4 regions of the Pseudomonas sp. G7(2022) genome follow, and region 3 is predicted to be linked to each of the others. Evidence: predicted binding sites of a transcription regulator. Region 3 holds the regulator's gene; each other region holds the start of a gene.
What was found. The regulator FliA, encoded in region 3, starts transcription of late flagellar genes. The targets are predictions, from matches to a motif close to CTAAAGTTTNNNNNNNNNNNGCCGNTAA.

Region 1 (2,201 bases), 2.9 Mb from region 3:
TGTGCTCCGAGGAATCGCTGACGCTCTGTACCGACGCTACCACCTGCGTGATCATCCCCTGCAATTTGGCGAGGAAGGTGTTGAAGCCTTTGGCGATTGAACCGAGTTCGTCTTTGCGATCACTGGTCAAACGACGGGTCAGGTCACCTTCGCCCTGAGCGATGTCATCGAGCATGGTCACCATTTGCTTCAGCGGACGGGCGATGCCGTGGCCCACCAGCCAGATCACCAGCAGGCCGAGGCCGGCAATGATCAGGCCGACCATGGCCATGCCGAAAGTGTCGGATTTGCGCTGGGCGTCGAGGTCGCCTTGCAGCTTTTGCAGATCGGCCATCACCGCGTTCAGTGGCAGTTGCAGCATCAGTGTCCAGCGCGCGTCGGTCTGACCGATGCCGAACGGCAGGTACAACTCGATCCGGCCTTGCTCTTTATTGATGGTGTAAGTCACTTCGCCGCGCTTGAGATTGGCCATGTTGGCAATCTGTTGGGCGTCGAGAATGTCGCTGACCTTCTCGCCGAATTTGCTCGGGTCCTGGGTGTAGGCGACGATCCGGCCGTTGCTGCCGATCAGGGCCATTTGCCCGGCGCCGCTGTAGAGCTTCTGGTTTGCGCCCAGCAGCATTTCCTGGATGAAGTTCACCGACAGGTCGGCGCCGACGATGCCCTGGAAGGTGCCGTTGAGCATGATCGGTTCAATGAAGGAGGCGAGCATGACGATCTTGTCGCCGACCTTGTAGGGGGCCGGATCGATCACACAGGATTTCCTGGTTTCTTTCGAGCACAGGTAGTACTCGCTGGCGCGCACGCCGGTGGACAGGACTTTCTGGTCGTCAACGTCCACCAGTTTGTCCAGGCCCAAGGTGCCGTCGTCGTTGCGAAACCACCACGGCAGGAAGCGCCCGTTGGCGGGATCGATCCCGACAACCTGAGTGCCGACGTAGGCCGCGTCATTGTGGTCCAGTGCGTTCTTTTCCCAGCCGATGTAGGTGCCGAGAATCTTCGGATTCTTCTCGACGTTTTCCTTGATCAGGCTGATCAGTTGCTCGCGGCTGACGTTCAGGCGTGGCTGGCCGTCGGTGCCCGGTGTGCCGAGCAGGGCGTTGACGCGCACCAGTCCGCCAGCAATCAGCAGCGGCGCTTCCAGTTCGCGCTGGATCTGGCTGACCTGGGTCTGCGCCAGCGAGGTCAGGCGCTGTTCGATGACTTGCTCGAACTGGGCCTGAGTCCGTTGCTGGACCATTTCCTGGGTGCGGGCACCGGAGAACAGCGCATACAGCACCAGCGCAGCGACTACGCTGAGCACGATGGCGCCGGCCAGGGCGGCCACGGAAAACTGGATCGACTTGAACTTCATGGGAGCTCCGCACGCGAGAGGACGTCTGCCGCTGCTGTATCGGCAGCCACTGTTGCGCCATGAGGCAAAACGCATGCAATCAGGGCCGGATGTCGCAAATGGATCAGTGTGCGACGCTGCTGCAGCAGGCTTGCCGAAGAATGTGAATTTTTTCCTGCAGGACTGGCGGGCGTCTTCTGAAAACAGGTGCAACACGTCCGTTGTATCTGGCGTCGATACAATTACCCGCCTAGGATACGCGGCAGGTTTTCAGGGAGCTTTTGAATGAACAAGACATTGGTTGTAAGTGCACTGAGCGCGGCGCTGTTGCTGGCCGGTTGTCAGTCGGTCAACACCACCAGCGGCGGTGCCGTGGGCGTGGAGCGCAAGCAGTACATGTTCAGCATGCTGTCCTCGCAAGAGGTCGACCAGATGTATGCCCAGTCCTATCAGAAGACCGTTGGCGAGGCGTCCAGCAAAGGTGTGCTGGACAAGACCAGCAACGAAGCCAAGCGGGTTCAGGCGATTGCCAACCGCTTGATCGCCCAGGCGCCGAACTTCCGTCCGGATGCGGCGCAATGGCAGTGGGAAGTGAACCTGATCAAGAGTGACGAGCTCAACGCCAACTGCGGTCCTGGCGGCAAGATCATTTTCTACACCGGGCTGATCGATAGCCTGAAACTCACCGACGATGAAATCGCCGCGGTCATGGGCCATGAAATCGCCCACGCCCTGCGCGAGCACGGTCGTGAAGCGATGTCCAAGGCCTATGGCATCGAAATGGCCAAGCAGGGCGCCGGCGCGTTGCTCGGTCTGGGTCAGGACAGCCTGGCGCTGGCCGATACCGTGGCCAACTACGGCATGACAC
Region 2 (2,201 bases), 3.0 Mb from region 3:
CCTGTTGCGCGGACTGGTCGGCATCGTCGGCGGCGCGCGCCGCGTCGGCCGCATGACGGGCGACTTCCTGGGCAGTGGCGGACATTTCGTTCATCGCCGTGGCCACCTGATCGGTGCGGTTGAACTGCTCATTGGTGCCGCCGGCCATCACGGTGGCGATGGCGTTCAACTCGCCGCTGGCGCTGTCCAGATCCTTGGCGCTGCGCTGCAGATGGTTGAAGGTTTCGGCGAGGAAATCGCGCAGGGTGTTGGCCGCAGCGGCGAGATTGCCCAACTCGTCCTGACGGTCGCTTGCCACACGCTCGACCAGACGCCCTTTGCTCAGTTGGGTGACGTAGTCGATGAGCTTGCGGATCGGTTCAACCAGATTGCGGTTGACCAGCCACAGGCTCAACAAACCGATCAGCAAGCCTGACGCGAGCATCACCAGCAGCCCCAGCCATACGGTGCGATCGGCACTGGCGCTGATCTGCGCCGATTGCTCTATGCCCTGCTTGCGCAAGTCGGCCACCAGCTCGCTCATCTGCTCGCTGGCAGCTCGGTCGACGCCTTTGACAGCAGCATCGCCCGCCGTCGGATCGGCACCGGCGGCGACGTAGGCATCGCGACCTTTCTGGTACGCGGCACCGAGCACACGGTGTTCTTCACGCAGACGCTCGATGCGGGTTTTCAGCGCAGGCTCGAGGCCTTTCTGATTGGCCAGTTCACCGAGGATGTTCTGCACGTCGCGCTGACGATCTTCGAACTGGCCCCAGTACTTGGCCAGGTCCGCCGGTTGTTTGCCGCGCAGCAAGACGTTTTTCCATTCCTGCACCTGCACCTTGAATTGCAGGTTGGCTTCGTCGATCAGTTGCGAGGTGTGCAAGGGACCGGCGATCAACTGGCTGTAGTTTTGCACGCCGTTGGACAGGAAATGAAAGCAGGCCAGCGCGATCAACAGCATCGCCAGCAGGCTGCCGCTCAGCAGGACGAGAATTTGCGCTCTCAGGGATTTTTGCAGCATCGCAGGTACTCGGGACAGGGATGAGGCACGTCCGGTAAGACGTGAATTGTTGCCGGACATCCGTGTCGGCGGACCTTGGCTCATGGCCGAAGGCGCGCAACCTAACGCATGCGTGATCGGCGTGCCAGAGCGCTTCTTGAGAAAATTCCGACCGCCGGTAAGGCATTGATTTTTTACGTCATTTCGCAGTCACAGAAACGTCATGCACGGTTGCGATGATGCGGCTCAGGTGAATCTGCAAATCCCGCAACAGACGCCTTCCTTGCAGCGAGACTTCATGAACCACAGCCTGGATATCAGCCATCGCGATCCTGATCTGTTTGGCCTGCTTTACGGCTTCCGTTTTCGTCCCGGCGAGCGCGGGCGCGAAGTGGATTCGGCGACCGCCCTGCGCTGTCTGCAGGACGACAGCGACAGCGACGAATTCCTCTGGCTGCACCTGAACCTGGCCCACGCCGCGTGCGAGCGCTGGATGAAAAGTCATCTGCAATTGCCCGAGGAGTTTTTCGAAGCGCTGCACGAAGGCTCGCGCTCGACCCGCATCGAGCATGTCGATTCAGCACTGCTGGCGGTGGTCAACGACGTGGTGTTCAACCTCAGCAGCATGGTGTCGTCGGACGTGTCGACGCTGTGGGTCTGTGTGCGCAGCAAACTGATCGTCAGTGCGCGCCTGCAACCGTTGCACTCGGTGGACAAGCTGCGTTCATCGGTGAAGGCCGGCGAGTGTTTTCGTTCGCCGTCGGAATTGCTCGTGCACCTGCTGCGCGACCAGGGTGAAGTGCTGACCCAGATCGTGCGCAAGACCAGCATGAGCGTCGATCAGGTCGAGGACGAATTGCTCTCCTCGCGGTTGTCGACCAACCGCGCCGAACTCGGCGCCAACCGACGGGTGCTGGTGCGCCTGCAACGGCTGCTGGCGCTGGAGCCGGGCTCGCTGCTGCGCCTGCTCAACCGCCCGCCACCGTGGTTGCAGAAGGAAGACGTGAAGGAGTTGCGCAAGTCCACCGAGGAGTTCGCGCTGATCATTAACGACCTCACGGCCCTCGGCGAGCGGATCAAGCTGTTGCAGGAAGAGATCGCCGCCAACCTCAACGAACAGAGCAACCGCACGCTGTTCACCCTGACCGTGGTCACGGTGCTGGCGCTGCCGATCAACATCATTGCCGGTTTCTTCGGCATGAACGTCGGCGGCGTGCCG
Region 3 (2,201 bases):
GTGCCGGCCGCGTCCGGCACCCAGAGCATGGTTCACCTGAGCCCGGCCCAGCATGCCGGTCTGATTCAGGCGTTCAGCGACATCGGCGACAATCTCGACGTGCTGGTGATCGACACCGCTGCGGGTATTGGTGACTCGGTAGTCAGTTTTGTTCGCGCAGCCCAGGAAGTGTTGCTGGTGGTCTGCGACGAGCCGACCTCGATCACCGACGCCTACGCGCTGATCAAGCTGCTCAACCGCGATTACGGCATGAACCGCTTCCGCGTCCTGGCCAACATGGCCCAGAGCCCGCAGGAAGGTCGCAATCTGTTTGCCAAGTTGACCAAGGTCACGGATCGCTTCCTCGACGTCGCCTTACAATACGTCGGTGCGGTGCCTTACGACGAGAGCGTGCGCAAGGCGGTGCAGAAGCAGCGTGCGGTCTATGAAGCCTTCCCGCGTTCCAAGTGCGCACTGGCATTCAAGGCGATCGCGCAAAAGGTCGATACCTGGCCGCTGCCCGCCAACCCGCGCGGCCACCTCGAATTTTTCGTCGAGCGCCTCGTGCAGCAAACGGCAGGACCTGTGCTATGACCGCCAGCGGTATGAATCTTTACAAGAAGTCGGCGCGTGACGCGCAGTACGAGCTGATCGAGCGTTACGCGCCGCTGGTCAAACGCATTGCCTACCACTTGCTGGCGCGATTGCCGGCCAGTGTGCAGGTCGAGGACCTGATTCAGGCCGGGATGATCGGCCTGCTCGAAGTCTCGACCAAATACGACGCCAGCAAGGGCGCCAGTTTCGAAACGTACGCGGGCATCCGGATCCGTGGCGCGATGCTCGATGAAGTGCGCAAGGGGGACTGGGCACCGCGCTCGGTTCACCGCAACACCCGAATGGTCAGCGATGCGATTCGCTCGATTGAAGCTAAAACCGGACGTGACGCTAAAGATCACGAGGTTGCGGCCGAACTCCAATTGAGTCTCGACGATTACTACGGGATTTTGAATGACACCCTGGGCAGCCGACTGTTCAGTTTCGACGACCTGTTGCAGGACGGCGAACATGAAGGGCTGCACGAGGATGGCGCCAGTGCTCATCTTGAGCCGTCGCGTGACCTGGAAGACGAGCGCTTCCAGGCGGCGCTGGCGGACGCGATTGCCAATTTGCCGGAGCGTGAGCGACTGGTGTTGGCGCTGTACTACGACGAAGAACTGAACCTCAAGGAAATCGGTGAAGTCCTTGGCGTCAGTGAATCGCGGGTCAGCCAGTTACACAGCCAGTGCGCGGCCCGTTTGCGGGGGCGTTTGGGAGAGTGGCGAGCGCGCTGAAGGCAGTGTGGGGACACTGCGAACGAGGCTGGTGCGGTGGTGAACGGCACCGGTCTTGCTCTGTTGTGCTCCAGACAGTCGTCGAGTGCTTTGCCGGATTGATTGAAATGGCGCGTCCAGGTGCTGGGCGCGTTTAAGACTGCTTGGAGGTCGAATTGAACAAAGACATGAAAATCCTCATCGTTGATGACTTCTCAACGATGCGGCGGATCATCAAGAACCTGTTGCGTGACCTCGGGTTCACCAACACCGTTGAAGCCGACGATGGCACCACCGCCATTCCGGTGCTCAACAGCGGCAGCATCGACTTTCTGGTGACCGACTGGAACATGCCCGGCATGACCGGTATCGACCTGCTGCGTCACGTGCGCGCCGACGAAAAACTCAAGCACCTGCCAGTGCTGATGGTGACCGCTGAAGCCAAGCGCGAGCAGATCATCGAAGCGGCCCAGGCCGGCGTTAACGGCTACGTGGTCAAACCTTTCACGGCTCAGGCGCTGAAAGAAAAAATCGAGAAGATTTTCGAACGCATCGGCTGATGACGCGCGGGGGAGCTATGGAGCATAAAGAATCTTCACAGGGCGACTTTGAGTCGACCCTGAAAAAACACGCGGTCGAACTGGTCGAAAGCCTTGAAAAGGGCAGGTTCGGCGACGCTGTGCAACTGATCCATGAGCTCAATCAGACCCGTGACCGTGGCCTGTACCAGGAAGTGGGCAAGCTCACGCGTGAACTGCACAGTGCGATCGTCAACTTCCAGATCGATCCGCACATGCCGCAGGCCGAGGAAGTGTCGCAGATCACTGATGCGACCGAGCGTCTGGGCTATGTGGTCAAGCTGACCGAAGCCGCGGCCAACCGCACCATGGATCTGGTGGAAAGCGCGACCCC
Region 4 (2,201 bases), 3.1 Mb from region 3:
GCCGAATCCCGCCCACCAGCATGTGGTTGCGGTTGTACAGCAGATGATGCGCGGTGATGGTCGCGCCGACGTTGGCCGAAGCCTCGTTGACGAACTGCACGGCATCACCGGTGGTGATGTGTTCGAACACGACCTTGAGCGTCGGGAAACGCTCGACCACACGACGCATGTGCTCGTCGATGAAGATTTTCTCGCGGTCGAACACATCGACGTCGCCACGGGTGACTTCACCGTGGATCAACAGCGGCATGCCGACTTCGGCCATGGCTTCCAGCGCCGGGAAGATCTTGTCGATGCTGGTGACCCCGGAATCGGAGTTGGTGGTGGCGCCGGCCGGGTACAACTTGGCCGCGTGGACAAAACCGCTGGCCTTGGCTTCACGAATTTCTTCGGGCTGGGTACGGTCGGTGAGGTACAGCACCATCAACGGCTCGAAACGACTGCCGGCCGGGCGGGCAGCGAGAATCCGCTGGCGATAGCCGTCGGCTTCAGCGGCGTTGCGCACCGGAGGTACCAGGTTGGGCATGATGATGGCGCGACCAAAGGTGCGCGCAACATCTGCAACGGTATTGGTCAACACGGCACCATCACGAAGATGAATGTGCCAGTCGTCGGGACGCAGCAGGGTCAGGCGGTCGGACATGAGGGGATTCCAGGCGGGTCAAACTGAGGCGAATGCTACCGGAAAAGACTCTTGCAGGCACTCGCTATCAAGTTTTGCGACGAGCGTCCGATATCCCATAGGTATGCCGTAAACACGTATGTATCGGTCTTTTTTGTTGTAGAAGCCAATGGAGCCTCCCGTGCGCCAGCGTTATTTAGTCTTGCTCAGTGTGTTTGCCAGTCTTCCCGCGATGGCACTGACCTACCAGACCCGTCTGGAGAACATTGAGTGGACGGTCGAAGGCGACAAGTTCGAATGCCGCCTGACGCAGCCGATCACCGACTTCGGCTCGGGCCAGTTCGTGCGCAAGGCCGGCGAGCAGGCGATTTTTCGCCTGAACGCCTACAACGCGATGCTGGGCGGCGGTTCGGCAACCTTGCTGGCGGCGGCAGCGCCTTGGCAGCCGGGACGCAATGACATCAATCTGGGCAGCGTCAGGATTGGCACCGGCAACGTGCTGTTCAACAGTTCGCAGTCGCAGGCCGGCGGGTTGATCAGTGGTTTGCTGGAAGGTCGCAGCCCGGTGGTGCGACGTGCCTCCGGGGATGGACGGGTCTCCGAAGTGCGTCTGCTGCCGGTCAAGTTCAGCAAGGCGTTCAACGACTATCAGACCTGTGTGGCGAAACTGCTCCCGCAGAATTTCGATCAGGTCAAAAACTCGCAGGTCGGCTTTCCGGGCGAGGGCACCGATCTGGACGCTGCCGCGAAAGCCAGACTGCAAGTGATGCTCGAGTTCATGAAGGCCGATCCTACGGTCAATCACATTGAGCTCGATGGCTACTCCGACAACAGCGGCAATCGTCTGACCAATCGTGAGTTGTCGCGCCGTCGCGCGCTGGCGGTGGTCGATTTCTTCAAGGCCAACGGCATCGCCGAATCGCAGATCACTGTGCGTTTCCACGGTGAGCAATACCCACTGGTCCCCAACACCAATGCCGCCAACCGGGCGAAGAACCGTCGGGTCAGCGTGAAGTTGGCCCGGGTGGCCCCGGTCACTGCTCCAGCGCCTCAAGCCAGTACGCCGGCCAACGCAGCGGCGACTTCCTGACCTGCCGGTCATCGTCGCGCTCTCGACAGATTCTGTCGCTTTGTCGTCTTAAGCTGTCGCGCCTCTGTAAATTATCGCGTTTGAGCGGTAGACTCCTCGGCTTTCCGTAGAACCCCGTGGAGTGATGGCATGGCGGACGTAAACAAGGTCGTTCTGGCGTATTCCGGCGGCCTGGACACTTCGGTGATCCTCAAGTGGCTGCAGGATACTTATAACTGTGAAGTCGTGACCTTCACCGCTGACCTGGGTCAGGGCGAAGAGGTCGAGCCGGCTCGCGCCAAGGCTCAGGCCATGGGCGTCAAAGAAATCTACATCGACGACCTGCGCGAAGAATTCGTGCGTGACTTCGTGTTCCCGATGTTCCGTGCCAACACCGTTTACGAAGGCGAGTACCTGTTGGGTACTTCCATCGCGCGTCCGCTGATCGCCAAACGTCTGATCGAAATCGCCAACGAAACCGGTGCCGATGCCATTTCCCACGGCGCGACC

Region 1: the regulator FliA is predicted to act here: its motif matches at 1,391-1,418, upstream of NE357_RS23970 (methyl-accepting chemotaxis protein).
Region 2: the regulator FliA is predicted to act here: its motif matches at 1,117-1,144, upstream of NE357_RS21730 (methyl-accepting chemotaxis protein).
Region 4: the regulator FliA is predicted to act here: its motif matches at 710-737, upstream of NE357_RS22765 (flagellar protein MotY).

Annotation. Positions count from the first base shown of each region.
Region 1 covers NZ_CP109659.1:5,249,373-5,251,573, reverse strand. The annotation lists gene NE357_RS23970 (methyl-accepting chemotaxis protein) at 1-1,354, opposite strand, end outside; gene NE357_RS23965 (M48 family metallopeptidase) at 1,619-2,201, shown strand, end outside.
Region 2 covers NZ_CP109659.1:4,757,199-4,759,399, forward strand. The annotation lists gene NE357_RS21730 (methyl-accepting chemotaxis protein) at 1-1,003, opposite strand, end outside; gene NE357_RS21735 (transporter) at 1,281-2,201, shown strand, end outside.
Region 3 covers NZ_CP109659.1:1,769,090-1,771,290, forward strand. The annotation lists gene fleN (flagellar synthesis regulator FleN) at 1-573, shown strand, start outside; gene fliA (RNA polymerase sigma factor FliA) at 570-1,310, shown strand; gene NE357_RS07995 (chemotaxis response regulator CheY) at 1,478-1,849, shown strand; gene NE357_RS08000 (protein phosphatase CheZ) at 1,867-2,201, shown strand, end outside.
Region 4 covers NZ_CP109659.1:4,969,558-4,971,758, reverse strand. The annotation lists gene pyrC (dihydroorotase) at 1-643, opposite strand, end outside; gene NE357_RS22765 (flagellar protein MotY) at 804-1,712, shown strand; gene NE357_RS22760 (argininosuccinate synthase) at 1,842-2,201, shown strand, end outside.